Regions from separate parts of the Kineococcus sp. AC630 genome, predicted to be linked through region 1. Evidence: predicted binding sites of a transcription regulator. Region 1 holds the regulator's gene; each other region holds the start of a gene.

Region 1 (10,433 bases):
ACACTGGGGGCGTGCCGAGCACCCTCCCCGACGGCGAGCCCGTCCCGACCGACGGGTCGCTGCCCCCCGACGCCCGGCGCGGCGCGGCGGACCGCACCTTCGGCGTCTACCTGCACGTCCCGTTCTGCTCGGTGCGCTGCGGCTACTGCGACTTCAACACCTACACCGCCACCGAGCTCGGTGGTGGTGGCTCGCAGGCCGCGTACGCCGCGACCGCCGCGCAGGAGGTCCGCCTCGCCGCCCGCGTGCTCGGGGACGCCGTCCGCCCTGCCGAGACCGTCTTCTTCGGCGGCGGGACCCCGACGCTGCTCCCGGCCGCCGACCTCGAGCTGATGCTGGGCGCCGTCCGCGACGAGCTCGGCATCGCGCCCGGCGCCGAGGTGACCACCGAGGCGAACCCGGACTCGGTGACCCCCGAGGGCCTGCAGCGCCTCGCCGCCGCGGGTTTCACCCGGGTGTCCTTCGGGATGCAGTCCGCCGTCCCGCACGTCCTCGCCGTGCTGGAACGGACCCACGACCCGGCCCGCGTGCCGCTGGCCGTGCGCTGGGCCCGGGAGGCGGGACTGGAGGTCAGCCTCGACCTCATCTACGGCACGCCGGGGGAGTCGCTGGACGACCTGCGCGTCAGCCTCGACGCGGCGCTGTCCTGCGAACCCGACCACGTCTCGGCCTACGCCCTCATCGTCGAGCAGGGGACGAAGCTCGCCGGGCAGATGCGCCGCGGCGAGGTCCCGGAACCCTCCGACGACGACGAGGCCGACAAGTACGAGATCGTCGACGACACCCTCGCGGCCGCCGGCTTCTCCTGGTACGAGGTCAGCAACTGGGCGCGCGAGCCCCGGTTCGCCTGCCGGCACAACCTCGCCTACTGGCGCGGCGGTGACTGGTGGGGGATCGGCCCCGGAGCGCACAGCCACGTCGGGGGCCTGCGGTGGTGGAACGTCAAGCACCCCACGGCCTACGCCGGCCGCATCGGCGCCGGGGAGTCCCCGGCCCACGCCCGCGAGGTCCTGGCCGCCGAGGACCGCCGCGTCGAGGACGTGCTGCTGCGGTCCCGGCTGTCCGAGGGTTTCGACCCCGCCTGGTGGGGGGTGCGGACGGCGACCGCGCAGCTGCTCCTCGACGGCCTCCTCGAGCCGGCCCCCGGTGGTCGGGTCGCGCTGACCCGCCGCGGCCGGTTGCTGGCCGACGCGGTCGTGCGTCAGCTCCTGGCCTGAACCTGACAGGAGGTGTCACCTTCTCCGGTGAGACTGCCCGGCATGGAGAAGCTCCCAGAACGTGCCTGGCTCGGTGTCGTCAGCGCCGCCCACGTGCGGATCGGTGTCCGGCAGGGTTTCGCGCAGGTCCAGCACGGCAAGCGTTCCGGGCTGGACCGGTTGCGGCGCGGTGACGGTTTCGTCTACTACTCCCCGACCGAGGAGATGGGCGGCAGGGTCCCGCTCCGGGCGTTCACCGCGCTCGGCGTCGTCGCCGACGACGAGAGCTTCCAGGCGGAGCAGGTCATGGCGCCCGGCAGCTCGTTCCGGCCGTTCCGTCGTCTCGTCGACTACGAACCCGTGCAGCCGCTGGCGCTCGAAGAGGTCCGGGACCGACTGGCGCTGACCGCGTCCGCGAACTGGGGGTACCGGTTGCGTCGTGGCCTCGTGCCGCTGGACCCGCAGGACTTCGCCCTGCTCGCCGGACTCGTGCTCGGCCAGGTGCCTGCGTGAGCCGACCGCGCACCGGCGGGTCCCGCCGGGTCCTGCGCCGAGGTCTAGGGTCGGGCGGGTGGACCTCGGACTGAGCCTCGGCTACCTCACCGGTGAGATCGGCCCCGCCGCGGCGCAGGCGCTGTCGCTGGCGCGGGCGGCGGAAGAGGCCGGCTACGCCTCGGCCTGGGTCGCGGAGGCCTACGGCACCGACGCGGTCAGCGTCCTGGGCTGGTTGGCCGCGGGGACGTCGCGGATCGGGCTCGGCTCGGCCGTCCTGCAGATCCCGGCCCGCACCCCCGCGATGACCGCGATGAGCGCTTCGACCCTCGACGGGATCTCCGGGGGCCGGTTCCGCCTGGGGCTCGGCGTCTCGGGTCCGCAGGTGGCCGAGGGGTGGTACGGCCAGCCGTTCGCGAAACCCCTGGGGCGCACCCGCGAGTACGTCGACGTCGTGCGGCGGTTGCTCGCGCGTCAGACCTCCGAGTACGCCGGGGAACACCTCACGCTGCCGCTGCCCGGCGGCCCGGGGATCCCGCTGAAGCTCATGCAACCCCCGCCCCGCCCCGACCTCCCGATCCACCTCGCCGCCGTCGGCCCGCGCAACGTCGCCCTCGCCGGCGAGATCGCCGACGGGTGGTTGCCGCTGTTCCTCGTGCCGGAGAGTTCCTCCACGCAGTTCGACCAGTTGCGCTCCGGGTTCGCCCTGCGCACCCGGCCCGCCGAAGGTTTCGAGGTCACGGCGAGCGTCGCGCTGCTGCTCACCGACGCGACGGGGGAGGAGCGGACCCGGGCCGAACTCCCCGTCCGTCGCTACGTCGCCCTGTACCTGGGGGGCATGGGGTCGCGGGAGAAGAACTTCTACGCCGACCTCGGTCGTCGCCTCGGTTTCTCCGACGCCGTCGACGAGGTCCAGGAGCACTTCCTGGCCGGACGGCACCGGGAGGCCGCGGCCGCCGTCCCCGCGGGGTTCCTGGACGCCACCTGCCTGGTGGGTTCCGCGCAGCACGTGCGGAACCGGCTGGCGGACTACGCCGCCGCCGGGGTGAGCACCGTGTCGGTCATCCCCCTCGCCGGCGACCTCGAGGCCCGGACCGCGGACCTGCGCGCCATCGCCTGAACCCCGCCCAGCGCACCGGGAGGGGTCAGCGCACCAGGCGGAAGATCAGCGGGTACCGGTAGACCCGGCCGCCGTTCGCCGCGACGGCCGCGAGGATCGCGCAGACCAGGAAGACGACGGCCGGGACGACCATCAGGACGTAGGCCAGCCCGAAGGTGACCAGGGCCAGGACCGAGCAGACGACGCCGAGCACGAACTCGTAGACCACGAAGGAGATCGTCATGTTGAGGGCCTCGGCGCTGTGCCCGCGCACGAACCCGTTCCGGTCCTTGTAGACCAGGAAGATGATCAGCGGGCCGAGGAACGGCAACGAGACGAAGGACGCCGCGATCGCGGAGAGGTGGCCGAACATCCCCCACATCCGTTCGTCCGCGGGCGTCATCGGCGCGGGGGAGTACATCGGCGGCTGCTGCGGCGGCGGGTGCTGGGGGTTGCTCACCCTCCGATCCTGGCGCGTCGTTCAGCGGTCGTCCAGGTCGGCCGTCACGAAGTCCACCAGTTCCTCCACCCGCCCGAGCAGCGCGGGCTCCAGGTCGGCGAAGCTGCGGACGGTGCCGAGGATCCGCTTCCAGCCGTGCGCGACGTCGGCCTGGGTGGCGTGCGGCCAGCCGAGCTCGGCGAGGATCCCGTGCTTCCAGTCCTGCCCGCGCGGGATCGTCGGCCACCGCTGCCACCCCAGGCGTTGCGGGCGCACCGACTGCCAGACGTCGATGAAGGGGTGACCCAGCACCAGCACGTGCGGGCCCTTGGACACCTGCGCCACGATCCGGGACTCCTTCGACCCCGGCACCAGGTGGTCGACCAGGACCCCGATCCGGCGACCGCGCTGCGGGGCGAGGGAGCGGATCGCGGCGTCGAGGTCGTCGACCCCGTCGAGCATCTCGACGACGACCCCCTCGATCCGCAGGTCGTCGCCCCACACCTTCTCGACCAGCTCGGCGTCGTGCCGGCCCTCGACGAGGATCCGCGAGGCGCGCGCCGTCCGCGCGCCCACCCCGGCCACGGCCACCGAACCGCTGGCCGTGCGGGTGGCCCGCACGGGGGCCGCGGCCTTCGGTGCGACGAGACGCACGGGCTGCCCCTCGACCCAGAACCCCGGGCCCAGCGGGAAGGTCCGGGTGCGCCCGCGACCGTCCTCGAGGACGACGACGTGGACACCACCGCTCTTCTCCACCCGGACGACGGCTCCGACCCAGCCGGTCTCCACGTCCTCCACGACCAGGCCGTGCACGGCGGGTTCGTCGCGGTGCACGGGCTTCGGGTTCGTGCGGGCGTGCGGGTCGGAGGACAGCACGTCGCCGCCGTACCGGTCTTCGTAACGGGTCACGCGCGGAACGCTAACCAGACCCGTGTGGTCGACGGGGGAGGCGCGGCCGTGCGGTGACGGCCTAGACTTGGCACTCGCACGACACGAGTGCCAGTGGGGAGAGGGGACGGGATGAGCGACGACCGCAGGCTCGCGGTGCTCCGCGCCATCGTCGAGGACTACGTGTCCAGCCACGAACCCGTCGGCTCCAAGATGCTCGTCGAGCGTCACCAGCTCGGCGTCTCCCCGGCCACCATCCGCAACGACATGGCCGTGCTGGAGGAGGAGGGGTACATCACCCAGCCCCACACCAGCGCCGGACGCATCCCCACGGACAAGGGCTACCGCCTCTTCGTCGACCGCCTCGCCAACGTCAAGCCCATGACGCCGGCCGAGAAGCGGGCGATCCAGACCTTCCTCGAAGGGGCCGACGACGTCGACGACATCGTCGACCGCACCGTCCGGCTGCTGGCGCAGATCACCCGCCAGGCCGCCGTCGTGCAGTACCCCTCGCTCTCGCGCGCCGCCGTCCGCCACGTCGAGCTCGTCCCCGTCGGCGGGCGCAGCGCGCTGCTGGTGCTCATCACCGACTCCGGTCGCGTCGAGCAGCGCGTCCTCGACGTCCGCTCCGCCGCCGACCCGGAGTCCCTCGGCGTCCAGCTCGCCGCCCTGCGCACCCGCGTCAACGCCGGGGTCGTCGGCAAACGGCTGCGCGACGCCCGCGACGACCTCACCGACCTCGTCCAGCAGACCCCGCCCGGCGACCTCGCCGTCGCCGCGGAGGTCGCCGTCGCCCTGGGCGACTGCCTCACCGCAGGGCTGGAGGAACGCGTCGTCATCGCCGGGACCGCGAACCTCGTGAAGTCCGGCGCCGACCTCAGCACCTCCCTCGGCAGCGTCCTGGAGGCCCTCGAGGAGCACGTCGTCCTCCTGCGCCTCGTCCAGGAGCTGACCGAGGACGCCGACCGCGGCGGTCTCACCGTGCGGATCGGCGCCGAGAACCTGCACCTCGGTCTCGACGGCACCTCCGTCGTGACCAGCGGCTACGGCACGGGCCCGGACACCGTCGTCGCCCGCCTCGGCGTGCTCGGGCCGACCCGCATGGACTACCCGACGACGATGGCAGCGGTGCGTGCGGTGTCACGCTACGTCTCCCGCATCCTGTCCCAGTGAAGCTCGGCCCCGTGATGAAGACCGACAGGAGAACCACGACCTCGTGAGCGACTACTACGACGTCCTCGGCGTCTCCCGCGACGCCTCGGCGGAGGAGATCAAGCGCGCCTACCGCAAGCTCGCGCGCAAGCTCCACCCGGACGTGAACCCCGACGCGGGAGAGCAGTTCAAGGAGGTCTCGCAGGCCTACGAGACGCTCTCCAACCCCGACAAGCGCGCCTCCTACGACCGCGGCGGGTCCATGCCCGGCGGCGGCGGAGCCGGCTTCGGCCAGGGGTTCGGCTTCTCCGACATCATGGACGCGTTCTTCGGCCAGGGCGGCGGGGGCGGTCGGGCGGGAGCTCCCGCCAGCCGCACCCAACGCGGCCAGGACGCGCTCATCCGCGTCGACGTCGACCTCGCCGAGGCGGCGTTCGGCGGCGAACGCTCCATCCAGGTCGACACCGCCGTGCTGTGCACGACGTGCCAGGGCTCCTGCTGCCAGCCGGGGACCAGCCCCCAGACCTGCGACATCTGCCACGGCCAGGGCTCGGTGCAGCGCGTCGTCCGCTCGCTGCTCGGCCAGGTCATGACCAGCGCGCCCTGCCCCACCTGCCGCGGCTTCGGCACCGTGCTGCCCTCGCCGTGCCTGGAGTGCTCCGGTGAGGGCCGCATCCGCGCCCGCCGCCCGCTGACCATCCGCATCCCCGGTGGCGTCGACACGGGCACCCGCATCCAGCTCGCCTCGCAGGGCGAGGTCGGCACGGCCGGCGGTCCTCCCGGTGACCTCTACGTCGAGATCCACGAACGCCCGCACCCGGTCTTCACCCGCAACGGCGACGACCTCCTCTGCACCCTGCACGTGCCGATGACCGCGGCCGCGCTCGGCGCGAGCATCCCGCTGGAGACCCTCGACGGTGACGAGGAGGTCGAGGTCCGCCCCGGCACCCAGGCCGGCGAGGTCGTCACCCTCAAGCAGAAGGGCGCCGAGCACCTGCGGTCCCAGGGCCGCGGCGACCTGCTCGTCACCCTGGAGGTCACGACGCCGCGCGACCTCGACGACGAGCAGGAGGAGCTGATCCGCCGCCTGGCCGAACTGCGCGGCGAGGTCCGGCCGGCCGGCAAGCTCGGCCCCGCCCACCAGGGCGTCTTCTCCAAGCTGCGCGGCCGCTTCTCCGGTCGCTGACCCGCACCGTGATCTTGCTGGGAGACCCAGCAAGATCACGGAACGGGAGGAGGGTCAGGGGATGGTGACGGTCTTCGTGTCGCCGACGGGGCCGGAGCCCTCGCCGTCGGACTCGTCGGGGGCGAACACCGCCAGGGTGTAGGTCCCCGCCGGCACCGCCGCCGTGAACGAGAACTCCGCGAAGGTGCCGTTCGCGCCGGCCTGCACCGAGTCGCGGGCCACCTCGGCGCCGGCGGAGTTCGTCAACGTGTAGAGCAGCGTCCCCTCGAAACCCGTCCCGACGCCCTTCACCGTGACCGAACCGGCGCTCGGGGACACCGAGGTGATCCACGCCGGGGCCTGCACGTCGGCCTGCGGCGCCCGTGACAGCGACGCCGGGACGCTCGTCCCGAACAGGGACTGCCCCGCCTTCCCGCCGACCCGGAGCTCGACCGGCTGGTCGTCGCCCGCCGCCGCCGTCACCGTGTAGACGAGCTGCTGCAACGCCAGGGTCGCGTCACCGGTGGAGCCCGACGCCGCGGAGGCCGCCACGTCCACCACGAGCTTCCCGCCCGCCTCGCTCACCGTCGCGGTCGCGTCCTTCGCCCACGGGCTCGAGTAGTCCGGGTCGGTGGGGGAGCCGGACAGCATGGCGCGCAACGCGTTGGTCGCGTCGTTCGCGCCCGACCCGGCCTTCACGTACTCGCGGTACAGCTTCGCCGGCTGCCCGCCCAGCCAGTACACCGGCACCGACGTCGCACCGGTGGGCAGCGTGCCCCCCGTCCCGCCCGCCGTGGAGGTCGCCGGGGCCGAGGTGACCGACGTGGCCGCCGGGGTGCCCCCCGAGCCGGCGGGCTGCGAGGACATCGGGGTCGAGTCCGTCGCCGGCGTGCTCGACGAGGTGGAGGGGGTCGATGAGGTCGGCGAGGTCGACGAGGACGCCGTGCTGGCCACCGTCGTCACGTTGTCGCTCCCGCGCTGGGTCAGCGCGTAGCCGCCGCCACCGACGACGACGACGGCCGCGACCCCCGCCGCCACCAGCCCGCCACGGGTGCGGGAACGACGACGGTTGGCTCGGCTGGTCATGCGGATCTCCTCGAGACGGTCGGTCGGCTGCACCCCGGCCGCACGGGCGGCGAGGGCGTCCTGCAGCTGCCTGGCGGTGGGACTGAGTTCGTCGTGGCCGGCGGGATCCGGCAGCGGCCCCAGCGGGGTCTCCTCGTTCACTGCTGCTCCTCGCTCGACATGGCCGTGCGCAACGCGGACAACCCGCGGTGCGCGTGGGTCTTGACCGCACCCCGGCTGATGCCGAGCGCGGCCGCGATGTCTTCCTCGGACATCTCGCCCTGGTACCGCAGCACCAGGACCTCCCGTTGCCGGGTCGGCAACCCGTCCAGCGCGCCGAGCACCATCCGGTGCTCCGCGGCCCGCACGGCCTGCTCCTCCGGACCCGCAGGCTCCGGGTCCGGCAGGGGACGCTTGCGGTCGGTGACGACCCGGTGCCGCACGACGTCACGGGCCCCGTTCACGACGCTCGTGCGCAGGTAGGCGACCGCCGACCCCTTGTCCGCGAGCCGGTTCCAGCGCCCGTGCAGCGTCACGAACGCCTCCGCGACGACCTCCTCGGCGCTCGCGGTCTCGCCCATCAGGGACGCCGCGAGCCCGACGAAGCGCCGCCAGTGCGCAGCGTAGAGCGCACTGACCGCCTCGTCGGCCGTCCACGAGCGCGGGTCGTCAACCACGACCAGCCGCTCCTTCGTCACCATCACAGTGCACAGACGAGTCACGCAGGGTCACGGTTGACATCCAACCGGAGATCATTTCGCGACTCGTCGGGGGCGCGCCGCGTCCGCCGGGTGGGATCGTTGCCTCCCCGGTGACGTCTGGTGGGACCGGGGAGGCAACGATCCCCCACGGAGACGGCCCGGTAGCGTGCGGGGCATGGCCGAGGTCTCCCGCGTGCAGCGCGCCCCCGACGACCTGTTCCTCAGGATCGTGGCGGGGGAGGTCCCGGCGACGATCGTCCACTCCGACGACCTCGTCGTCGCCTTCGAGGACGTCGCCCCGCAGGCTCCCGTCCACGTCCTGGTCGTCCCGCGGGAGCGCTTCGAGAACGTCGCGGAGCTCGCCGCGGCGGCCCCGCAGACCCTCGCCCGCCTCGTGGCGGTGGCCCAGCAGATCGCCGACGAGCGCTGCGGCGGGGAGTACCGGCTGGTCTTCAACACGGGGACGGCGGTGGGGCAGTCGGTCTTCCACGTGCACGGCCACGTCCTCGGCGGACGCGACTTCACCTGGCCCCCCGGCTGACCCGAGGGTTGGGTGGTCGGACGTGTGCGGTCTCTGCGGTGAAGTCAGGTTCGACGGTCGGGCGGCGGACGTGGCCGCCGTCCAGCGGATGTCGCAGGCCATGGCCGCCCGCGGCCCGGACGGTGAAGGCGTCTGGGCCCAGGGGCGGGTCGCCTTCGGGCACCGCCGGCTCTCGATCATCGACCTCTCGGCCTGCGGCGCCCAGCCGATGCAGGACCCCGCCCTCGCTCTCACCGCCGTCTTCAACGGCTGCATCTACAACTACCCGCAGCTGCGCGAGGAACTGATCAGGTACGGCTACCGCTCCACCTCGACCTCGGACACCGAGGTCGTCGTCAAGGGGTACCACCGCTGGGGCGTCGACGTCGTCGACCACCTCGTCGGGATGTTCGCCGTCGTCGTCCACGAGCGCGACTCCGGCCGGGTCGTCCTCATGCGACCGGCTCGGCGTCAAACCCCTCTACCTGGCCGAGACCCCGGGTCGGTTGCGGTTCGCCTCCTCGTTGCCGGCGCTGCTCGCGGCGGGCGACGTGGACACCACGATCGATCCCGTCGCCCTGCACCACTACCTCTCCTGGCACGCCGTCGTCCCCGCGCCGCACACCGTCCTGCAGGGTGTGCGGAAGCTCCCGCCGGCCACCGTCCGGGTGGTCGAGGCCGACGGGCGGAGCCGGGAGCACCGGTACTGGGCCCCCGACCACGTGCGACGCGAGGAGTACGCCTCCTTCTCCGAGCAGGACTGGGAGGACGCGGTCCTCGCGTCGTTGCGCACCGCGGTGGCACGGCGGACCGTCGCCGACGTCCCCGTCGGCGTCCTGCTCTCCGGCGGTCTCGACTCCAGCCTCATCACCGCGCTGCTCGCCGAACAGGGCCGGACCGACCTCGCCACCTACTCCATCGGCTTCGAGTCCGTGGGCGGTCGCGACGGGGACGAGTTCGAGTACTCCGACGCGATCGCGCAGCGGTTCGCGACGAACCACCACCGCATCCGGGTGTCCGGCGCCGAACTCGTCGGGGCGCTCGGGCACGCGGTCGACGCCATGAGCGAACCCGTGGTGAGCCACGACGTCGTCGCCTTCGACCTGCTCTCGCAGCAGGTCTCGCAGACCACCAAGGTCGTGCAGTCCGGTCAGGGGGCCGACGAGGTGTTCGGCGGCTACCACTGGTACCCACCGCTGTCCGGACTCACCCCGGCCCAGGGGGTCGACGCCTACGCGACGGCGTTCTTCGACCGCGACCACGCGGGGGTGGCGCAGGTCCTGAACCCGCAGTGGCTCACCTCCATCGACGTGTCGCGCGAGTTCCTGGAACAGCACTTCGCCCGACCCGGGGCGGACACGGCCGTCGACGCCGCGTTGCGCCTGGACACCGAGGTCATGCTGGTCGACGACCCGGTGAAGCGCGTCGACAACGCCACGATGGCCGGGGGGCTGGAGGCGCGCGTCCCCTTCCTCGACCACGAACTCGTCGAACTCGCCGCCGCGATCCCGCCGGAACTGCAACTCGTCGGCGGCGGCAAGGGAATCCTCAAGAGGGTCGGGTACCGGATGATCCCGCGCGAGGTCATCGACCGGCCGAAGGGGTACTTCCCCGTCCCGGCGATCACCCACCTCGAGGGCGAGGTGCTCGGTCTGGTGAAGGACGCGCTCACCAGTCGGGCCGCCCGGGACCGGGCGCTGTTCCGCCCCGGCCACG
Region 2 (10,433 bases), on a different contig from region 1:
GGGCGAGGACGGCGGCCGCGGCGGCACCGCCGTGACCGATCCGGCGCAGCGTGCGACGGGAGGCGAGCAGCACCCGTGGGGCGGGCACCGGGGCCGGGAGGCCCTCGACCTCGAGGGCGAGGTCGGGCACCTGCACCGGCCGCACCCCGGCGGTCAGGGGGTCGGCGTGCAGCGCGTAGGAGTCCAGCAGCCGCGCGACGGCGTCGCGCAGGTCGGCGTCGGTGGTGTCGTGGCTGCCGAGGCGGTCCAGCAGGGCGTCCGTGGCCAGCAGGTCGGGCACGGAGACGAAGGCGTCGTCCACGTCCCCCCCTCCCCGGCCGACCGGGTCGTCCACGTCGTTCGTGTCGTTCGCGTCGTTCGTGTCGTTCGTGGCGGAGCCGCGGACGCCGCGGAGGTGTCCGGCCCGCAGGTGGCCGTCGCGCAGGTGTCCCCGTCCGCCGGTGCCGGCGGTGGTCTCGTCGTCGGGCCCGTGGCCCGGGCGGTCGTCGTCGCTCACGGGGCGACCCGCAGCGTGAGGTCCTCGCTGGCGATCTTGCGCAGCTTCTGCATCGCGCGGTGCTGGGCGACGCGCACGGCGCCGGCGGTCATGTCCAACGCACGTCCGGTCTCCTCGGCCGACATCCCGGCCCCCACGCGCAGCGTGATGATCTCGCGCAGCTTGGGCGGCAGGGTGTCGAGCAGCTTGCCGACGGTCTCGGCGTCGAAGGCGTCGAGAGCGAGTTGCTCGGGACCCGGTTCGGCGCTGGCGCCGTCCGGGACGTCCTCGGTCGGGACCGGGGAGCGGTAGGAGGCCCGCTGGGCGTCCGCAACCTTGTTGGCCGCGATCCGGTACACGAACGCCTCGAAGGGACGTCCGGTGTCCTTGTAGCGGGGCAGGGCCGTCAACACGGCGATGCAGACCTCCTGTGCCGCATCTTCTGCGGCGTGATCAGCTCCGGGCAGTCGCCCGAGCTTGGCCCGGCAGTAACGGTGGACGAGGCGGCGCACCGCTGCCAGGAGATCGGCGACGGCGCCCTGCTCCCCCGTCAACGCGCGCGTCGCCAGTTCCTGGAGCCCCCCGGCATCCGAACTGTTCATCGCTGCAGGCCGCACGGGTGTTACACCCTGCGCCGCCCTGGTTCCGTCGCCCCCGCCAGGGGCCTCGGCGGCGTCGCCGAGGTCACCCGGAAGATCGGTGCGGAGGTCGGTGGGACCGGCCCCGGGGCGCGCGACGGCGTCGTCGTCCCCCGAGAACTGGACCCGGGGGACGTCGGGAGCGACGGCAGCACCGACGTCACGCCTGCTGGCGTCTGCGTCGGGCCGGCCGCCGGCACCAACTCCGACTGACTCGTCGCCCCCGGGGCTCACCCACCTACCGTACGAGACCCCAGCGGAATCCCACAGCCACCGCTTGAGCGCGGTCGGCCGCCTCGAGCTTGCGGAACAGTCGACGAGCGTGGGTCTTGACCGTGTCCTCGGAGAGGAAGAGCTCGCGCCCGATCTCCGCGTTGCTGCGCCCGCGGCTCATGCCGACGAGCACCTGCTGCTCCCGCTCGGTGAGCACGGGCGCCCGGCCCGTGAGCACCGCACGCGTGCGGTTGCCGCCACGACGACGGCTGACGTCCTGCAGCGCCTGGAGCACCGCGGTGGCGAGCTCCTCGCGCGAGACGTCCTTGACGAGGTACCCGCGGGCTCCGGCCGCGACCGCGCGGGCCACTCCGTCACCGTCCTCCGCCATCGTGGCCATGAGCACGTTCGCCTCGGGGTGACGGGCGAGCAGCCGGCGCGCTGCTTCGACACCGCCGATCCCGGGCATCCGGACATCCATGATCACCAGCGAGGGCCGCTCGACGGGCCAGCGCTGGAGCGCTTCTTCGCCCGAGCTCGCACCCACGACCCGAGTGACGCCGGGGACGGCAGCCACCATGCGACGCATGGCCTCGCGCGCCAGCGGAAGGTCATCGCAGACCAGAACCGTTGCCACCACAAACCTCTTCCCTGTGTGGGTGGAGCGCGGCCGTCCGTGGCCCCGCCGTGGAGCACGTCGGGTGCCCCACAGGAAGAGTTGTCGGCACGCGGGAGCGCCGACCTGAGCGTTCAGGTGCACGGCGGTCCCGGTGAACCCGCTGGTCAGGCGGTCGAGGCCTCGACGCACCTCGCGACGGCGTCGGCGAGCCCCGTGGCCACCTCGGCGCCGCGCAGCCGGTCCTTGAGCGCCGGCGTCCACCCGTCCCCCAGGAGGACGACGAGCGGCGCGGGACGGACCCGGGCCAGGGCCAGCAGGTCCTCGACGACGTCGGCGGCGGGTTCCGCGTCGGTGTGCAGGAGGAGGGCGGGCGGGCGCACCCGGCGCACCGCGGCGGCGAGCATCCGCACGGGGACCCCCTCCCCCACGCTGCGCGCACCGGCGCCGGCCTCGGCCAGGGCGGCGGCCGCGGCGAGCAGCACGGGACCGCGGGCCACCTGGGCGGCCGGGTCGTGCAGCGCGGCCAGCAGGACCGCGCGGTCCCCGGTCGCGACGGGCAGCGCGGCCAGCGCCCGGGCGACGGCCGCGTGCATGGCCGCGTCGCGGGTGACGAGCGCGGGACGCAGGACGGCGTCCCAGGCCGGTGCGACCCCCCGGCTGCGGATCTCCTCGGCGAAGCGGTCGGCGAGGCTGCTGACGGCCCAGTCCACGGCGTCGGTGGGTCGTCCGTGGTGCCCGGGCAGGCTCTCGGCGTCCTCGGACTCGTCGGGCCCGGAGAGCGCGGAGAGCGCGGGCGCCTCGTCCGCTGCGGTGACCTCGAGGGCCGGGTCGAGCCCGGAACCGGGGCCGGCGATGGCCACCGCGTCGGTCACGGCGGCCTCGATGACCGCCGCCGGGATCGTCGAGACGCTCGCCAGCGCGAAACCCCCGTCGGCGACGGCGGTGGTCGCGGCCAGCTGCGCCGCCTCGGACGGCGCGACGCCCTCCAGGGTCAGCCGGCGCATCACGACGAGGCGGGCCAGGTCGGAGGAGGAGTAGCGGCGGTGCGCACCCGCGGTGTGCTCGGAGGGGCCGAGGCCGTACCGGCGGTCCCAGGTCCGCAGCGTGGCCGGGGCCACCCCGAGGCGGCGCGCGACGGCGGCCACCGTCAACGTCATGCGCGGGGCCGGAGGCACGGCAGCTCCCTCGGAGGGTGCGGCGGGGGACATGGCTGCAGTGTCCCAACGTCGGGGGCCGTTCGCCACTCGCCCCGTTGGTCAGGGTTGTTCAGCCTTGTTCACGGCGTTCGGGTGGCGGAGGCACCGGGGATCTGCACCTTGTTCAGCACGTTGGGCAGAGGTTGTTCACCCCCGCGCCACGTCCCGGTCACCCCCGCACGGGCAGATTGGTTGAACAAGTTCCGACCAGGGGCTTGAACAACTTCTGACGCGGTTGTACGTTCATGACCAGTCAGCAAGATCCCTCCCGAACCAGGAGCGCACCATGGCCGAGATCTCCCGCCTCCCCGGACCCGTCGCCGACGTCTGGGAGTGGCAGCTCGACGGAGCCTGCCGCGAGGCCGACCCGAACCTGTTCTTCCACCCCGAGGGCGAGCGTGGCCCGGCCCGTCGCAACCGCGACGCCGCGGCCCAGGCCGTGTGCGGTGGCTGCCCCGTCCTGGAGATGTGCCGCAAGCACGCGCTGAAGGTCCGTGAGCCCTACGGCGTGTGGGGTGGCCTCACCGAGGACGACCGCGAAGCCGTCTACGCCACCGAACGCCGTCGCGGACTGCGCATCGCCAGCTGACCCCTGTTCCACCCGTGCGCGGTGTGGTGCGGCGTGCGGAGAACGTGAAAGGGCCCGGCCCCCCGAGGGGGAGCCGGGCCCTTCGTCGTTCAGGGAGAGCGGTCAGTGGCCGTGGCCGTGACCGTGGCCGCCGCCGTTGACGGCGAGGTCCTCTTCCTTCTTGTCCACGACGAGGGTGTCGGTGGTCAGGACCATCGACGCGATCGACGCGGCGTTGCGCAGCGCCGAGCGGGTGACCTTGACCGGGTCGAGGACGCCGGTCGCGAGCAGGTCGACGTACTCGCCGGTCTGGGCGTTGAGGCCGTGACCGGCCTCGAGCGCACGGACCTTCTCGACGACGACGTAGCCCTCGAGGCCCGCGTTCTCGGCGATCCAGCGCAGCGGCTCGGAGGCCGCCTTGCGGACGAGGGCGACACCGGTGGCCTCGTCACCGACGAGACCGAGGTTGTCCTCGAGCACGGACACCGCGTGGACGAGAGCGGAACCGCCGCCGGCGACGATCCCCTCCTCGATCGCGGCGCGCGTCGCGGAGACGGCGTCCTCGATGCGGTGCTTCTTCTCCTTGAGCTCGACCTCGGTGTGCGCGCCGACCTTGATGACGACGACACCGCCGGAGAGCTTCGCCAGACGCTCCTGGAGCTTCTCGCGGTCCCAGTCGGAGTCGGTGCGCTCGACCTCGGCCTTGATCTGGGCGACGCGACCCGAGATGTCCTCGGATGTACCGGCACCGTCGACGATGGTGGTGTCGTCCTTGGTGACGGTGATGCGGCGGGCGGTGCCCAGCGCGTCGAGGTCGATCTGGTCGAGCTTGAGGCCGACCTCCTCGGCGACGACCTGCGCGCCGGTGAGGGTGGCGATGTCCTGCAGGATCGCCTTGCGGCGGTCCCCGAAGCCGGGGGCCTTCACCGCGACGGCGTTGAAGGTGCCGCGGATCTTGTTGACGACGAGGGTCGACAGCGCTTCGCCGTCGACGTCCTCGGCGATGATCAGCAGCGGCTTGGAGGCCTTGAGGACCTTCTCGAGCAGCGGCAGCAGGTCCTGGACCGTGGAGATCTTGCCCTGGTGCACGAGCACGTAGGCGTCCTCGAGGATCGCTTCCTGACGCTCGGCGTCGGTCACGAAGTACGGGGAGATGTAGCCCTTGTCGAACTGCATGCCCTCGGTGAAGTCCAGCTCCAGCGCGGTCGTGGAGGACTCCTCGACCGTGATGACGCCGTCCTTGCCGACCTTGTCGAACGCGTCGGCCAGCAGCTCGCCGACGCTCGCGTCCTGGGCGGAGATCGTCGCGACGTGCGCGATGTCACCCTTGCCGTCGACCTCGCGGGCCATCGACAGGAGCTTCTCGCTCACCGCGTCGACGGCCTTGTCGATGCCGCGCTTGAGGCCCGAGGGGGCCGCACCGGCGGCGACGTTGCGCAGACCTTCGTGCACGAGGGCCTGGGCGAGCACGGTCGCGGTGGTGGTGCCGTCACCGGCGACGTCGTTCGTCTTGGTGGCGACCTCCTTCGCGAGCTGGGCGCCGAGGTTCTCGTAGGGGTCGTCGAGCTCGATCTCGCGGGCGATGGTGACGCCGTCGTTCGTGATCGTCGGCGCACCCCACTTCTTGTCGATCACGACGTTGCGGCCCTTGGGCCCCAGGGTGACCTTGACGGCGTTGGCGAGCGCGTCGACGCCACGCTCCAGCGCCTTGCGGGCGGTGTCGTCGAACAGCAGCTGCTTGGCCATGTGTGCGGACCTTTCCGTTCAGTGGCGAGCTTCGGGGCGGGAACAGGAGACGCCCCGGGCACCCGGAGTGCGGGCGCCCGGGGCGTCTGGACCTGTCAGTCGCTTACTTGGCGACCTTGGCGAGCACGTCGCGCGCCGAGAGGATCAGCAGCTCGTCGCCGCCGTACTTGACCTCGGTGCCGCCGTACTTGGAGTAGATGACCTTGTCGCCGACGGCGACGTCGATCGGCACGCGGTTGCCGTTGTCGTCGACGCGGCCCGGACCCACAGCCAGGACTTCGCCCTCCTGGGGCTTCTCCTTGGCGGTGTCCGGGATGACGAGACCGGATGCGGTCGTCTGCTCCGCGTCGAGCGGCTTGACGACGATGCGGTCCTCGAGCGGAGTGATGGAGACCGACACTGGTGCGGCCCTCCCCTTCTGCTTCAGCGAACTGGCACGGACGGTCGGTTCGGGGAGCGGACGACCGTCGTCGCGGGTGCCGGACGGCCGCTGCCCCGGTTGGCACTCTCCAGGGGGGAGTGCCACCGACGCTGCGCGAGACGCTAGCACTCAGGGCGGGCGAGTGCCAGATCCGGTGCCCCTCCTGGCAGCATCGACCGGGTGAACGTTTCCGACGTCGACGCCCTGACCTCCCCGCAGGGACGGGCCCTGCTGGCCGAGCTGGCGGGGACGGCCGGCGAGGACCCCGTCGCGCTGGCCGCCCGGTTGCGCCGCGCGGGGCACGATCCCGCCCTCGCCGCGCTCGCCACGACGCAGTCGCGACTGCGCGCGAAGGCCGCCACGAAGTTCGGGCCCCGCGCGGACGGGCTGCTCTTCACGGCGGCCGGTGCCGAGCAGGCCACCCGCGCCGTGGTGGCGGCCGAGCACGCCCGCCGCTTCGCCGCCGCCGGGGTGCACCGGGTCGCGGACCTGGGCTGCGGGATCGGCGCGGACTCGCTGGCGTTCCTGGACGCCGGGCTCGACGTCCTGCCCGTCGACGCCGACCCCACGACGGTCGCGGTGGCGGCGCACAACCTGGGGCGCGAGGTCCGCTGCGCGGACGTCACGGCCGGGGTTGTCGACGAGCTCGGCCCCGGGGACGGCGCCTGGTTCGACCCGGCGCGGCGGACCTCCGGGGGGCGGCGCCTCTTCGACCCGGAGGCGACCTCTCCCCCGCTCTCCTTCGTCCTCGCTACGGCCGCCCGGGTCCCGGCGACCGGCGCGAAGCTCGCCCCCGGTCTGCCGCACGAACTGGTCCCGGCCGGCGCCGAGGCGCAGTGGACGTCGGTCGACGGGGAGGTCGTCGAGTGCGCGCTGTGGTGCGGACCGCTGGCCCGGCCGGGTCTCGTGCGCAGCGCCCGTGTCGTGCGGGGTGCCACCGCCCACGAGATCGACGACGCCGACCTCCCGGTGGCCCCGGTCGGAGCGGTCGGTGAGTTCCTGCACGAACCCGACGGGGCGGTGATCCGTTCGGGGTTGGTGGCGAAGGTCGCGGCCGACCTGGACGGGCGACTGGTCGACGAGACGATCGCCTACGTGAGCACGGACTCGTCCCGGACCTCCCCGTTCACCCGGGCGTTCCGGGTGCTGGAGGTCATGCCGTTCGGGCTGAAGCCCCTGCGCGCCCGGCTGCGCGAACTCGACGTCGGAACCCTGACCGTGAAGAAGCGCGGGACGGCCGTCGACCCGGACCAGTTCCGCAGGCAGCTGGCGCTCAAGGGCTCGCGCACCGCGACCATCGTGCTGACCCGGATCGCGGGGAAGCAGAGCGTGCTGGTGGTGGAACCCGTCACCCCGTGACGCGGGCGAGGAACTCCCGCACGTGGTCGGTGACCTCGTCGAGGGCGCTCTCGAGCAGGAAGTGCCCGCCGTCGACCAGTCGGACCTCTCCGCCGACCGCCTCGGCCAGCGCCGTGGCCCCGGCCGGCCCGAAGATCTCGTCGTCGCGCCCCCACACGGCCAGCAGCGGGATCCCCCGGGTGCGCAGGAGTTCCTGGACGGGTCGGTAGAGCGGGACGTTGCTCGCGTAGTCGGCGAACAGCGCCAACTGCACCCGGTCGTTGCCGGGACGGGCCAGCGCGGCCGCGTCGTGGTGCCAGGTGTCCGGGCTCACCACGCTCGGGTCGGGAACCCCGTGGGTGTACTGCCAGCGGATCGCGTCGACGCCCAGCGCCGGGCGCAGCGCCTCCTCCGTCTCGGCCGTCCGGAGTTCGCCGTGCGCCCAGATCGGCGCCCAGAACTCCGGGACGAAACCCGCCTCGTGACCGTTGCCGTTCTGGCTGACGACGGCCGTGACGGCGTCCGGGCGCTCCAGCAGCAGGCGCCAGCCGACGGGGGCGCCGTAGTCCTGGACGTAGACCGCGAACCGCGCGACGCCGAGCCGGTCCAGCAGGCGGCCGGTGAGGTCCGCGAGCGCGGCGAAGGAGTAGTCGAACTCCTCGACCGCGGGGGCGTCGGAGAGCCCGAACCCGAGCAGGTCGGGGGCGATGACCCGGTACCGGTCGGCCAGGCGGGGGATCAGCTCGCGGAACATGAACGAGCTCGTCGGGTAGCCGTGCAGCAGCACGACCACGGGCGCGTCGGGAGCGCCCGCCTCCCGGTAGAAGAGCTGGAACCCGTCGACCTCGGCGTAGCGGTGGTGCGTGGTCATCGTCTAACCTCTCTAGTGGTCTGGAGCGGTTAGAGTCGCCCGGTACTGCTAACCTGTCAAGTCGACGAGGAGGGTTAGATGACCGATCCGGACGAGGAACTGCTGCTCGGCCTGCTCAACAGCACCCCGGTGCTCGACGGCCGGCCGCAGGACCTGCTCACCGCGGACGCGGGCGAACGACCCGCCCTGGTGCGGGCTCGGGACCTGCTGCAGTCGGTGGTCCGCGGCGACGGGGACGCGTCCCTGCTGCAGGAACTGCTGGTCGGCGTCACCTGGACGGCCTCCGTGGGCCCCCGGGGCGTCGAGCGCGTCCTGTGGACGGCCGACGCGAACCCGTCGGTGGTGCGCGCCGTCCTGGCCTGGGACGCCCTCGAACGCGAGCGCCCGGGACGGCTGCGGCCCTGCGCGAACTCCGAGTGCCGGCTGTTCTTCGTCGACCGCTCCCGGGCCGGGACGGGACGTTGGTGCTCGATGGCGGTGTGCGGCAACCGGATGAAGGCCCGCCGCCACCACTCCCGGGTCAGTTCCCAGGACGCCTGACGTCGGCCCGCAGGATCAGCGCGTCGACGTCGTCGGGCTGGTAGTAGCGGGCCCGGCGGGCGATCTGGACGAAACCCTCGCTGAGGTAGAGGTTCTGCGCCGGGGTGTTGTCGGCGCGGACCTCCAGCAGCAGGTGGGTCGCGCCCCGGGCGACGACCTCCTCGCGCAGGGCCCGCAGCAGCGTCCGGCCGGTTCCCCGGCCCTGCTGGTCGCGGGCGACGCCGATGGTCTGCACGTCGGCGTCGGCACCGGTCACCACGACCCCGCCGTAGCCGACGACGCGCCCGTCCTGCAGGGCGACGAGGAAGCTCCGGTTCGGCCGCGCCAGCTCACCCCAGAACGACTCCAGCGACCAGGCCGTCGAGCCGAAGAGGTCCTGTTCGAGGGCGTGGACGTCGGCGACGTGCCACCAGCGCATCTCGTGCAGTTCGACGGTTCCCACCGGGTCAGGGTAGGTGGTTGGATCCCGGGGTGTCCTCGGTGCGGAGATCGGTCCTGGCGCTCAACGCGATGGGTGCTGCCGCGGCCGCGGGCTTCGCCGTGCGGGGTGTGCTGCGGCCGGAGTACGTGCAGCCGAACAGGTCAGCCGACCCGCTGGCATCGTTCTGGGCCGCGTCCTCGGCCGTCCGCACCGCGGCCGTCGCCGTCCCCCTGCTGGTGTCGTTGGCCCGCGGTGACCGGTCCATCCCGACCCTGCTGGCGATCGCCGGTGCGGTGCAGCTCGGTGATTCCCTGCTGGGGATCCAGCGGCGCAACCCCGGGATGGCGCTGGCCCCCGCCGTGATGGGCGCCCTCCACCTCGCCACCGCGCGTCGCCTCGCCGGCTGAGCCCCGCTGACTAGCCTGGGCGCATGGTGCTGCCGCAGGCGACGCTGGACTGGCTGCTCGACTCCGACCCCGCCCTGCGCTGGCAGGTCGAACGCGACCTGCTCGGCGCCCCGCCGCAGGTCTGGGAGACCACCCGCGACCGCGTCCCGACCGAGGGTTTCGGCGCACGCCTGCTGGCCGCGCAGGACGCCGACGGGCAGTGGGCCGGCGGGGCGTACTTCCCGGCGGACGCGAGCCCCGCGGAGGATGGACAACCCTGGACGGCCACGACGTGGGCGCTCAACGACCTGCGCGAGTGGGGGGTGGACGCCTCGGCGCTGACCGGCACCGCCGACGCCCTCGCCGAGAACTCCCGCTGGGAGTACGACGGTCTGCCCTACTGGGGTGGCGAGGTCGACTGCTGCGTCAACGCGTGGACGCTGGCCAACGGGACGTGGCTCGGAGCGGACGTCTCAGGGATCGCGCGGTGGTTCGTGGACCACCGGCTGCCCGACGGCGGCTGGAACTGCGCGTGGGTGGACGGTTCCACCCGCTCCTCGTTCCACTCCACGCTGAACTCCCTCAAGGGGTTGCTGGCCCACGAACGGGCCACCGGGGGGTTGGGGGAACTCCGGGCGGCCCGCCACGCCGGGGAGGAGTACCTGCTGGAGCGCCGTCTGCTGCACCGGCTCTCGACCGGGGAACGCGTCGGACCCTGGGTGAGCCGCTTCGCCTTCCCGCTGCGCTGGGAGTACAACGCCCTCAACGCCCTCGACCACTTCCGGGCCGCGAACCTGCACGACGGGGGCGCCCCCGATCCGCGGCTGGCCGAGGCCGTCGAGGTCGTGCGCGCCGACCGCCGGGAGGACGGGACGTGGTTGCTGGAGCACCGCCACCCCGGGCGGTCGTGGTTCGAGGTCGACGGCGAGGTCGGAGAACCTTCGCGCTGGCTCACGTTCCTCGGGACCCGGGTGCTGCAGTGGTGGGACGCGCGTCACTGA
Region 3 (10,433 bases), on a different contig from region 1:
GGCGGAGACCGCGACGGCGAGGGCGACGTCACCGATGGCGAGGTGGCCGAGGCGGTGGCTCACGGCGACGGCGTCGACGGGACTGTCGGCGACGACCTCGGCGACCACCGCGGCGAGCACGTCGGCGGCGCTGGGGTGCCCGACGTACTCGAGCTCGCGCACCGGGGCACCGTGGTCGTGGTCGCGGACCACGCCGGCGAAGGTGACGACCGCCCCGGCGGCGCGGTCCCCCACGAGGCGGGCGTGCTCGTCGACGTCGAGGGGCTCGGTGCTGACGGCGGTCCGCACGACCCGACGGGCCGGGACGGACAGCCGCGACGCGTCGGGCCGCGCGCCAGGAGTCGATGCGGTGCTCACGAGAACGAGGGTAGGTGTTTCGCGACCCGGCACCGTGGGAGAGACTCCCCCGGTGACGCACGTGAGCGGTTGGCGGGTCGTCGTCCCCGTCAAGGGCGGAGGTGAGGCGAAGTCCCGCCTCGCCCTGCCCGGTCCCGCACGCCGGTCCCTGGCGCTGGCGATGGCGCTGGACTGCCTCGCCGTCTGCCTCGGGACACCCGGGGTCGGCCTGGTCGTCTGCGTCAGCGACGACCCCGACGTCACCGCCGCCGCCCGCGCGACGGGGGCGGTCACCGTCTCCGCGAGTCGTCCCGGGTTGGGGGCCGCGATCGAGGCCGGTGTCGCCTGCCTGGACCGGGGCCCCACCGCCGTCCTGCTCGGCGACCTGCCCGCCCTGCGACCGGAGGACCTCGCCGCCGCGCTGGCGGAGGCGCTCGCCCTCCCCGGGCCGGCACTGGTCACCGACGCCGACGGGCGGGGCAGCGTCCTGCTGGCCGACCGGGACGGCGCGCCCCCGCACCGCTTCGGCCCGGACTCGGCCCGGGCCCACCGGGCGGCCGGAGCCCGCGCGCTGACCGCGCCCTACCCGTCGTTGCGGCGCGACGTCGACACCGTCGACGACCTGGCCGAGGCCCTCGCCCTGGGGGTCGGCCCCCGCACCGCCGCCGTCCTCGCCTCCGCAGCGATCCCCCTGCCCTGAACCGCAGCCCTGAACCGCAGCACCGGAAAGGCACCATGAGCAACCCCCTGCCGTCCCCACGCCGCCGCCACGCGGCGCCGGTCAGCGCCGCCCCCACGGCCGCCGAGATCACGGACGCCCTCGCCGTCGCCGCCCGCGGCGAGCTCGACGCCGGGCACGCCGAGGTCCTGCTGCACGCCCGCGGTGACGACCTGCAGGCCCTGTGCGACCTCGCCGGGCCCGTGCGCGACGAGGCCATGGCCCGGGCCGGACGCCCCGGGGTCGTCACCTACTCCCGCAAGGTGTTCGTCCCCATCACCCGGTTGTGCCGGGACCGCTGCCACTACTGCACCTTCGCCACCGTCCCCGGTCGGCTGCCCGTGCTGTTCCTCTCCGAGGACGACGTGCTGGAGATCGCCCGCGACGGTGCGGCGATGGGCTGCAAGGAGGCGCTGTTCACCCTCGGGGACGCCCCCGAGGACCGCTGGCCCGCGGCCCGCGCGTGGCTGACCCAGCGGGGTTTCTCCTCCACGCTCGACTACGTCCAGCACCTGGCCCGTCGCGTCCTCGACGAGACGGGGCTGCTGCCGCACCTCAACCCCGGTGTCATGTCCTACGAGACCCTGCTCGCCGCCAAACCGCTCGCCCCCTCGATGGGGATGATGCTCGAGACGACGTCGAGCCGGTTGTGGACCGAACCGGGGCAGGTGCACTACGGCTCCCCCGACAAGGACCCGGCCCTGCGGATGCGGGTCCTGCGCGACGCCGGCCGGGCGGGGGTGCCGTTCACGACGGGGATCCTCGTCGGCATCGGCGAGACCCTCGCCGAACGCGTCGACTCGATCCTGGCGATCAGGGACGTCATCGCGGAGTTCGACGGGATCCAGGAGGTCATCGTCCAGAACTTCCGCGCCAAGGACGACACCGCCATGCGCGGGGAGGAGGACCTCGGCCACGGCGAGTACCTCGCCACGATCGCCGTCTCCCGCTTGCTGCTCGGGCCGGGCGTCTCGCTGCAGTCCCCGCCGAACCTGTCCGACCCGGGCCAGCGCGAACAGCTCCTCGCCGCCGGTGTCGACGACTGGGGCGGGGTCTCCCCCCTCACCCCCGACCACGTGAACCCCGAACGTCCCTGGCCGCAGCTCGACGACCTCGCCGAGACCACCCGGGCCGCGGGTTTCCGCCTCGCCGAACGGCTCACCGCCCACCCGCGCTTCGTCCTCGACGCCCTCGCCGGCGGGACGCACTGGATCTCCCCGGAACTCCTGCCGACCCTCGCGGCGCTCGCGGACCCGGAGACCGGGCTCGCCGTGGAGTCGGCGAGACCCGTGGGAAGGTTGGCCGCGTGACGTTGGAGATCCCGCCCCCCACCGACGCCGAGGTCGCGATGGCCCGGTTCGTCGGGGCCCAGCTCGTCCCCGACGGCCGACCCCAGGTCGAAGAGTTCCTCAACCACGAGGAGACGCAGTCCCTCGACGTGCTGACCGCGCACGACTGCCCGTCGCCGGGTTTCACCTCGGTCTCGACGATCTCGCTGCACCGTTCGCCGAACCTGGTGAACGGCAACGACATCCGGGTCGAGCTCGTGACCGTCCTGGAGGGGGTCGAACCCCGCCTCGCGACGGGGTTGCTCGTCGCGTCGTCGTTCACGGCGATGGGGGAACCCTGGCCGCTCTCGCCCGGGGTCGTCTTCCCCGGCATCGTCGCGGACCTCCTCGGCGGCCGCACCGAGCACCTCGTGTTCACCGCCCCGGGGAACTTCCCCCGGTTGCAGCGCTGGAGGCTGGAGGCCGACGAGCTGCAGCCGGGGACGGACGTCTACTGGTTGCAGGCCGTCCCGATCCACGAGGTGGAGCGGAAGTACCTGCTGGCCCACGGCCTCGACGCGCTGGAGAACCGGTTCGCCGAGGCGGAGATCGCGTTCTACGACGTCGGACGCGACCCCGTCGCACTCTGAGGCCCGCGGTCACCGGGGGGCACTACCGGTCCGCCTCCGGCAGCAACCGCGACGGTGCCTTCGCGGCCCAGGCGTCCTGCAGGGCCTCCTCCAGGTCCGCGTCGTCCACCGCGTCGAGGGCGACGAGGTAGGCGGCGTACCCGGCGAAGTGGGGGATGTCGAAGAACCCCACCCGCCCCTGCGCCAGCACGGACTCCTTCTCCCCCAGGTCCTCGCAGGCGATCGCCAGGATCGGGCCGGCGGGGACGGGATCCGGGCCGAACCGCTTGACGTCGGCCTTGGTGAACGGCCGCTCCCAGGTGAAGCCCTGCCCGGCCACCGACCAGGCCCGGCGGCCGAAGCGCTGCCCCACCTCCACCTCGGGCAGGGCGGAGGCCAGGCGGTGCACGTCGTCGTAGGTCGCCACGGGCCGGTCCTCCGGTCGCGAAGGGGTCAGGGGTGGGTGAGGCCGATCCGGTCGGTGTAGGCGTTCGCGAACTTCCGGCCGGGGTCGTGGCTCGCGACGAGGGCGCGCATGTCGTCGAAGCGCGGGTAGAGGCTCGCGAGGCGGTCCGCGGAGGCCGCGAACAACTTGCCCCAGTGGGGGCGCACGTCGAACGGCGCCAGGGCCGCCTCGACCTCGGCGACGGCCGCGATGACCTCGGCCTGGCGCTGCTTGTAGGTGAAGTGGAACGCGACGGTGTCGCGCTGGTAGGCGCTGGAGAGCCACAGGTCGTCGGCGGCGACGGTGCGGATCTCGCACATGTGCAGCAGGGGGGCGATCGAGGGGCCGAGGTCGCGCAGGGCCGCGATCACCCCGAGCGCGTTCTCCCGGGCCACGAGGTACTCGACCTGCAGTTCCTCCCCGTTGCTCGGGGCGAAGCTGAACCGGAAGTGCGGCAGCCGTTCGTGCCACGGGCCGGGGATCCCGAGCTGCTCGGTGGCGTTGCGGATGTCGACCTCGGGCAGCGGGTGCAGGGGTTCGCTCGCCCGGTGGGCGCCGAAGAGTTCGGTCGGGGCGTCGGCGCTGTCACTGACGCGGGTCTTCAGCCACACCTGGGTGGTGTCGCTGCCGATCCAGTTCGTGTAGACGCTGACGCTGTAGGCGGCGGAGGTGACCGCGTCGAAGTTCGCGGTGAACGCCTCGAACGACAGCCCCGAGTAGACGTCCTGGCGGACCTCGTAGGTCGGGAGCACGTCGAGCTCGAGGTGGGTCACGATCCCCAACGAGCCGAGCGCCACGACGCTGCCGGGGAACTCCGCGTCGCCGCGTTCGACCCGTCGCACGTCGCCGTCCGCGGTCACCAGCTCCACGGCGCGGACCGCGCCGGCGAGGTTCCGCGTGCCGTCACCCGAGCCGTGCGTCGCGGTCGAGACACCCCCGGCGACGCTGATGTGCGGCAACGAGGCCATCGTCGCCAGCGCGGCCCCGGAGTCCTGCAACCGCTGGGCGAGCACGCCGTAGCTGGTGGCGGCGCTGACCCGGGCACTGCCCGCGGCGGAGTCGACCTCGACCTCGGTCGGGAGGTCCTCCAGGGTGACCATGTCGCCCGGGGAGTCCGCGATGTCGTTGAAGCAGTGCCGCGTTCCCACGGCCCGCACGCGGCCCGTCGACGCGACCACGGCGCGCAGCTCGTCGAGGGAGGTCGGGCGGTGCAGGGTGCCCGCGCTGTAGGCGTAGTTGCGGGCCCAGTTGACCCCGGGGGCGGTGGTGGACGACGTCGTCGTCGAGGTGCTCACGGGAAGACGGTAATCGATGGAACCCCGGCTGCCGACGTCACCGGACGACGTCGTAGACCAGCTTCGTGATGCCGTTGGGGTAGGTCTGCGACTCGCGGACGGTGAGCAGCTGCTTGTCCTTGTCGGTGGTGCTGAACAACCGCTTCCCGGCGCCGAGCAGGACGGGGAAGACGAGCAGGTGGTAGCGGTCGACGAGGCCCGCGTCGGCCAGGGAGGCCCCCAGGGTGGCGCTGCCGTGCACGGCGATCGGCCCGCCCTCGGTCTCCTTCAGCGCGGCGACGTCGTCGACCGAGCGCAGGACCGTCGCGGGCCACCGCGCGTCGTCGTGCTCCAGCGTCGTCGAGACGACGTAGCGCGGCATGGCGTTGTACGCGGCGAAGTCGTCCATCGTCGGCCAGACCGGGGCGAAGGCCTCGTAGCTGGTGCGGCCCAGCAGCAGCGCGGTCGTCTCCCCCATCTCGCGACCCTTGATCTCGTAGGCCGCCGGGTCGAAGGCGATGTCCTGGAACGTCCAGCCGGCGTTGCGGTAGCCGGGCTCTCCGCCCGGGGCCTCCACGACACCGTCGAGGGAGGTGAAGGCGGTGACGATGAGGGTGCGCATGGTTCTCCTGGGTCGCGTCCTGCAGTTCTGCCCATCTGACCGCACGCCGCCCCGGAAGTCATCGCCCCCTGCGCACCCCGTCCCCCGGCTCGCTCAAGCCGCACCCCCCCGGGGCCGATGTTCACCCGGTCGGCTCTGGTGGAGTCGGCTCCACACGAGTAGAGGAACGATCATGGGGAAGTTGCGCGACCTGAACATCGCCTCGAAGTTGTTCGTCGGCTTCGGCGTCGTCTGCCTGCTGCTGGCCGCCGTGGCGGCCCTCGGCATCTCCCGCCTGAGCTCCTCGCAGGCGACGGTGACGTCCCTGTCGAACGTCGTCGTGCCCGGCGTCCAGAGCATCGGGACGGTGAAGTACGCCTTCGCCCAGTCCAGGGTCGACCTGGCCTCCTCCGCCCTGGCCCGCGACGCGGCGGCGACCACCTCCGCGCTGCAGGCGGGTAGCGCCGACGACGCCCAGCTCGACACCGCGTGGAAGGTCTACCTGGCCACCGAACCGGTCTCGAGCCCCGCTGACCGGGCGTCCTTCGTCGCCGACCTCGCCTCGTACCGCACCGCCCGGGAGAAGTTGATCGCCCTGGCGAAGGCCGACGACCAGGACGGCTTCACCGCCGCACGCGACGCCGACACCCTCCCGTTGGCTCGGAAGATCAACACCACCCTGGACCGCATCCAGAAGGCGGAGACGGACAACGCCACGGCCACCGCGCAGCAGGGTGCCCAGAGCTACCGCGCCGCCGTGGTCCTCCTCGTGGCGGTGGGCGTCCTCGCCCTCGTCCTCGCCACGGTGGTCGCCGTCGTCGTGGCCCGCTCCATCGCCGGCCCGCTGGGCCGCGCCCTCACCGTCGTGCGAGGTCTCGCGCAGGGACGCCTGGACCAGCGGGTGGGCTACAGCGCCAAGGACGAGGTGGGCGAACTGTCCGGAGCCCTCGACGTGACCATGGACCGCCTCACCGAGACGATGCGCCGCATCGCCGACAACGCCGCCACCCTCGCCGGCTCCTCCGAGGAACTCACCACCGTCGCCACCCAGCTCTCCTCCGGCGCCGAGGAATCCGCCACCCAGACCCAGGTCGTCTCCGCCGCCACCGAAGAGATCTCCGCCAACATCTCCACCGTCGCCGCCGCCGGAGAACAGATGACCTCCGCCATCCGCGAGATCGCCACCTCCACCGCCGAAGCCTCCGCCACCGCCGCCTCCGCCGTGCACGCCGCCACCGGAGCCAGCGAAACCCTCGACCGCCTCTCCGCCTCCTCCCGCGAGATCGGCGACGTCGTCAAGCTCATCACCTCCATCGCCGAACAGACCAACCTCCTCGCCCTCAACGCCACCATCGAAGCCGCCCGTGCCGGGGAGATGGGCAAGGGCTTCGCCGTCGTCGCCGGGGAGGTGAAGGAACTGGCCCAGCAGACCGCGCGGGCCACCGAGTCCATCGTCACCCGCGTCAACGCCACCCAGACCGACGCGGCCGAGGCGGCTTCCGCGATCGCGGAGATCACCGAGGTCATCGCCCGCATCGACGGCCTGCAGGCCACCATCGCCGCGGCGGTGGAGGAGCAGTCGGCGACGACGTCGGAGATGGTGCGCAACGTCACGGAGGTCTCCTCGGGGAGTCAGGAGATCGCGCTGAACATCTCCGGCATCGCCGCTGCGGCGGATCAGACGACGGCGGGGGCGACCCACACCGCCACCACCGCCGGGGAGGTCTCGCGCGCCGCGATCGAGCTCAACGAGCTCGTCGGCTCCTTCACCCTCCCCCGCGTCTGACCGCACGCCACCCCGGAAGTCATCGCCCCCCACCGCACGGGCACACCCATCGGTGTCACCACGTGAGGTACCTGATCGGTGTCCCGAAGTGGGCGCCTGGGCGCCCGCATCGTCGCACCGACACCGCCCTCCACGTGATGACAGCGATGGGTGCGACCGAGCGGCACGGGAAACGCCACGAGGGCGGCCTCCCGGTGGGGAGACCGCCCTCGTGGGTGGTGCAGGTGCTACGGAGTGGCTGGACTCAGAAGTCCATGCCGCCCATGCCGCCGTCGCCACCGGCCGGGGCCGCAGAGGCCTTCTCCGGCTTGTCGGCGATGACGGCCTCGGTGGTGAGGAAGAGCGCCGCGATGGAGGCGGCGTTCTGCAGCGCGGAGCGCGTGACCTTCACCGGGTCGTTGATGCCCGCGTCGAGCAGGTCCACGTACTCGCCGGTCGCGGCGTTGAGGCCGTGTCCGGTGGGCAGGTTGCGCACCTTCTCCGCCACGACGCCGCCCTCGAGGCCGGCGTTGATGGCGATCTGCTTCAGCGGAGCCTCGATCGCGACCTTGACGATGTTCGCCCCGGTCGCCTCGTCACCGACGAGCTCGAGCTTCTCGAAGGCCAGCACGCCGGCCTGGATGAGGGCGACGCCACCACCGGCGACGATGCCCTCTTCGACGGCAGCCTTCGCGTTGCGGACGGCGTCCTCGATGCGGTGCTTGCGTTCCTTGAGCTCGACCTCGGTCGCCGCGCCGGCCTTGATGACGGCCACGCCGCCGGCCAGCTTGGCGAGACGCTCCTGCAGCTTCTCGCGGTCGTAGTCGGAGTCGCTGCGGTCGATCTCGGCGCGGATCTGGCCCACGCGACCGGCGATGGCGTCGGCGTCGCCGGCACCTTCGACGATGGTGGTCTCGTCCTTGGTGACGACGACCTTGCGGGCGCGGCCCAGCAGGTCGAGGTCAGCGGTGTCGAGCTTGAGGCCGACCTCCTCGGAGATGACCTGGCCACCGGTGAGGATGGCGATGTCGCCGAGCATGGCCTTGCGGCGGTCGCCGAAGCCCGGGGCCTTGACGGCGACGGACTTGAAGGTGCCGCGGATCTTGTTCACGACCAGGGTCGCGAGGGCTTCGCCCTCGACGTCCTCGGCCACGATCACGAGCGGCTTGCCCGACTGCATGACCTTCTCCAGCAGCGGGAGCAGGTCCTTCACGGTGGAGATCTTGGAGTTGAGGATGAGGATGTAGGGGTCCTCGAGCTCGGTCTCCTGACGCTCCGCGTCGGTGACGAAGTAGGGCGAGATGTAGCCCTTGTCGAAGCGCATGCCCTCGGTGAGCTCGAGCTCGAGCCCGAAGGTGTTGCTCTCCTCGACGGTGATGACACCTTCCTTGCCGACCTTGTCGAGCGCCTCGGCGATGAGCTCGCCGATCGAGGCGTCACCGGCGGAGATCCCGGCCGTGGCCGCGATCTGCTCCTTGGTGGTGACTTCCTTGGCGGCGGCGACGAGCTGCTCGGTGACAGCCTCGACGGCCTTCTCGATGCCGCGCTTGAGGCCCATCGGGTTCGCACCCGCGGCCACGTTGCGCAGACCCTCGCGGACGAGCGCCTGGGCGAGGACGGTCGCCGTCGTGGTGCCGTCGCCGGCCACGTCGTCCGTCTTCTTGGCGACTTCCTTGACGAGCTCGGCGCCGATCTTCTCGTACGGGTCCTCGAGCTCGATCTCCTTGGCGATGCTGACACCGTCGTTGGTGATCGTGGGGGCGCCCCACTTCTTCTCAAGGACGACGTTGCGGCCCTTGGGGCCGAGCGTCACCTTGACCGCGTCGGCGAGCTGGTTCATCCCGCGCTCGAGACCACGACGGGCCTCTTCGTCGAAGGCGATGATCTTGCTCATGCCTGGTTTTCCTCCCAGAAGACGGGCGGTGGGCGGTCGGTCGGGTGCCCGCGACGGACGGCCGACCTGAACCGGGGTCACGTCCCCCAGCGCCTGTCGACCTCACCGGACCGGCCAGGGAGCTTCGCTCCCGGGTCGAGTGCAGTTGTCACTCTCGACTCGAGAGTGCCAACGCCAATGTTGGCACTCTCACCCCCCGAGTGCAAACCCCCGAGGCCTCGGACGGCACGGCGACCGCGGGCGGGCTGGTGCCCGGCCTCCGGGAGGACCGGGGGCCGGGCACGGTCACGCCGGGGACGCCGCGCCGGGTCAGCGCCGGGTCAGACGGCGCGGACGCTCTCGGCCTGGGGACCCTTCTGGCCCTGCCCGACCTCGAACTCGACGCGCTGACCCTCCTCGAGGGAGCGGTAGCCGTCGGCCACGATCGCGGAGTAGTGCACGAACACGTCCGCCCCACCGTCGTCGACGGTGATGAAGCCGAAGCCCTTCTCGGAGTTGAACCACTTCACGGTGCCCTGAGCCATTGCCTTCTCCTGGTGGTGCAGCGAGCGGAAGAACGGCGCCGGCGGGCACCGGAGCCGGGTCTCACGCTGCCCGCGGCGACGAGAGCCGAGGGCGACGCCCGACGTGCGTCCCCCGAGAGGACGTGTTCGTCGAACTGATCGACCGGGGCTCAGGTTAGTGCGGGGAGGGGCTGGTGGGACAGGGTTCGAGGAACCTCGTCTTCACGAAACGGTCACGTCGCCCTCACCGCGGCAGACCCCCGAGAGGCGTCGCTCAGAGCACCCGGCCGGCGACGTCCAGCAGCGGACCGGCCACGGACCGGACCGCGACCGCGAGACCGCCGACGACGAGGGCCGCGACCAGCAGCCAGACCAGGACGAGCACGGCGACACCGACCGGCCCCCGACGGGTCCGGTGGGCCCCGCGTCGGGCGAGGAGGTGGGGCGAGTGCCCGCGACGAGCGCTCAGGGCTGCACGCCGAGACGGCGGGCCGACCGGGCGCGCTGCCGGCTGGTGCGCATCCGGCGCAGCCGCTTGACCAGCATCGGGTCGTGGGCAAGGGCGGCCGGGGAGTCGATGAGGGCGTTGAGCAGCTGGTAGTAGCGCGTGGGCGAGAGGTCGAAGAGCTCGCGAACGGCCTGTTCCTTGGCGCCGGCGTACTTCCACCACTGCCGTTCGAAGGCCAGGATCTCGGCGTCGCGGCGACTCAGCCCGTCGGGCAGCCCCCCGGGCTGCTCCTCGAGGGACGGGACGTCTCGCTCGATGCGCGCCGATGCGTCGTTCCGCTCCACGTCATGACCCCTCTCACCACGGCCTCCGGAACCGGGGGCCGGGCAGGAGTCTAAGAGCGCATCACACCCGTGTCGTTCACCTCGGCGGGCGCGTCCGGGCTCGGTACCGTCCCGTGCGTGACTCCCGCCGCAGCGCCCCCACCCGCCCCTCGCTTCCCGCGCACGGACGACGATCCGGCCGGACTCGGCCTCGACGACCTCGACCCGG

What was found. Region 1 encodes HrcA, which represses chaperone genes, less so after heat shock. Its sites were predicted from a motif close to GNTNGCACTCGGNNNNNCCGAGTGCNANC; they were not measured.
Region 2: groES (co-chaperone GroES) is a predicted target of HrcA. The motif match lies at 5,998-6,026, and genes of this name have one in related genera.
Region 3: groL (chaperonin GroEL) is a predicted target of HrcA. The motif match lies at 9,110-9,138, and genes of this name have one in related genera.

The regions. Positions count from the first base shown of each region.
Region 1 is NZ_CEEDMJ010000009.1:26,792-37,224, reverse strand. Features, by position in the region: gene hemW (radical SAM family heme chaperone HemW) at 12-1,217, shown strand; gene AC0I8G_RS11130 (EVE domain-containing protein) at 1,260-1,709, shown strand; gene AC0I8G_RS11125 (LLM class F420-dependent oxidoreductase) at 1,768-2,808, shown strand; gene AC0I8G_RS11120 (DUF4870 domain-containing protein) at 2,834-3,247, opposite strand; gene AC0I8G_RS11115 (DUF3097 domain-containing protein) at 3,269-4,135, opposite strand; gene hrcA (heat-inducible transcriptional repressor HrcA) at 4,247-5,287, shown strand; gene dnaJ (molecular chaperone DnaJ) at 5,331-6,452, shown strand; gene AC0I8G_RS11100 (Gmad2 immunoglobulin-like domain-containing protein) at 6,507-7,658, opposite strand; gene AC0I8G_RS11095 (SigE family RNA polymerase sigma factor) at 7,655-8,197, opposite strand; gene AC0I8G_RS11090 (HIT domain-containing protein) at 8,373-8,738, shown strand; partial or broken gene AC0I8G_RS11085 (N-acetylglutaminylglutamine amidotransferase) at 8,761-10,433, shown strand, end outside.
Region 2 is NZ_CEEDMJ010000002.1:101,779-112,211, reverse strand. Features, by position in the region: gene AC0I8G_RS02475 (hypothetical protein) at 1-496, opposite strand, end outside; gene shbA (RNA polymerase sigma factor ShbA) at 493-1,077, opposite strand; gene AC0I8G_RS02465 (response regulator transcription factor) at 1,352-1,963, opposite strand; gene AC0I8G_RS02460 (MerR family transcriptional regulator) at 2,110-3,102, opposite strand; gene AC0I8G_RS02455 (WhiB family transcriptional regulator) at 3,428-3,730, shown strand; gene groL (chaperonin GroEL) at 3,833-5,455, opposite strand; gene groES (co-chaperone GroES) at 5,559-5,855, opposite strand; gene AC0I8G_RS02440 (THUMP-like domain-containing protein) at 6,057-7,235, shown strand; gene AC0I8G_RS02435 (alpha/beta fold hydrolase) at 7,225-8,085, opposite strand; gene AC0I8G_RS02430 (CGNR zinc finger domain-containing protein) at 8,164-8,625, shown strand; gene rimI (ribosomal protein S18-alanine N-acetyltransferase) at 8,606-9,067, opposite strand; gene AC0I8G_RS02420 (hypothetical protein) at 9,097-9,453, shown strand; gene AC0I8G_RS02415 (squalene cyclase) at 9,477-10,433, shown strand.
Region 3 is NZ_CEEDMJ010000012.1:94,525-104,957, forward strand. Features, by position in the region: gene AC0I8G_RS14200 (molybdenum cofactor biosynthesis protein MoaE) at 1-357, opposite strand, end outside; gene cofC (2-phospho-L-lactate guanylyltransferase) at 410-1,036, shown strand; partial or broken gene cofG (7,8-didemethyl-8-hydroxy-5-deazariboflavin synthase CofG) at 1,072-2,352, shown strand; gene AC0I8G_RS14215 (suppressor of fused domain protein) at 2,361-2,972, shown strand; gene AC0I8G_RS14220 (MmcQ/YjbR family DNA-binding protein) at 2,995-3,378, opposite strand; gene AC0I8G_RS14225 (D-arabinono-1,4-lactone oxidase) at 3,405-4,691, opposite strand; gene AC0I8G_RS14230 (dihydrofolate reductase family protein) at 4,729-5,292, opposite strand; gene AC0I8G_RS14235 (methyl-accepting chemotaxis protein) at 5,465-7,057, shown strand; gene groL (chaperonin GroEL) at 7,302-8,930, opposite strand; gene AC0I8G_RS14245 (cold-shock protein) at 9,251-9,454, opposite strand; gene AC0I8G_RS14250 (DUF3263 domain-containing protein) at 9,899-10,198, opposite strand; gene AC0I8G_RS14255 (uracil-DNA glycosylase) at 10,343-10,433, shown strand, end outside.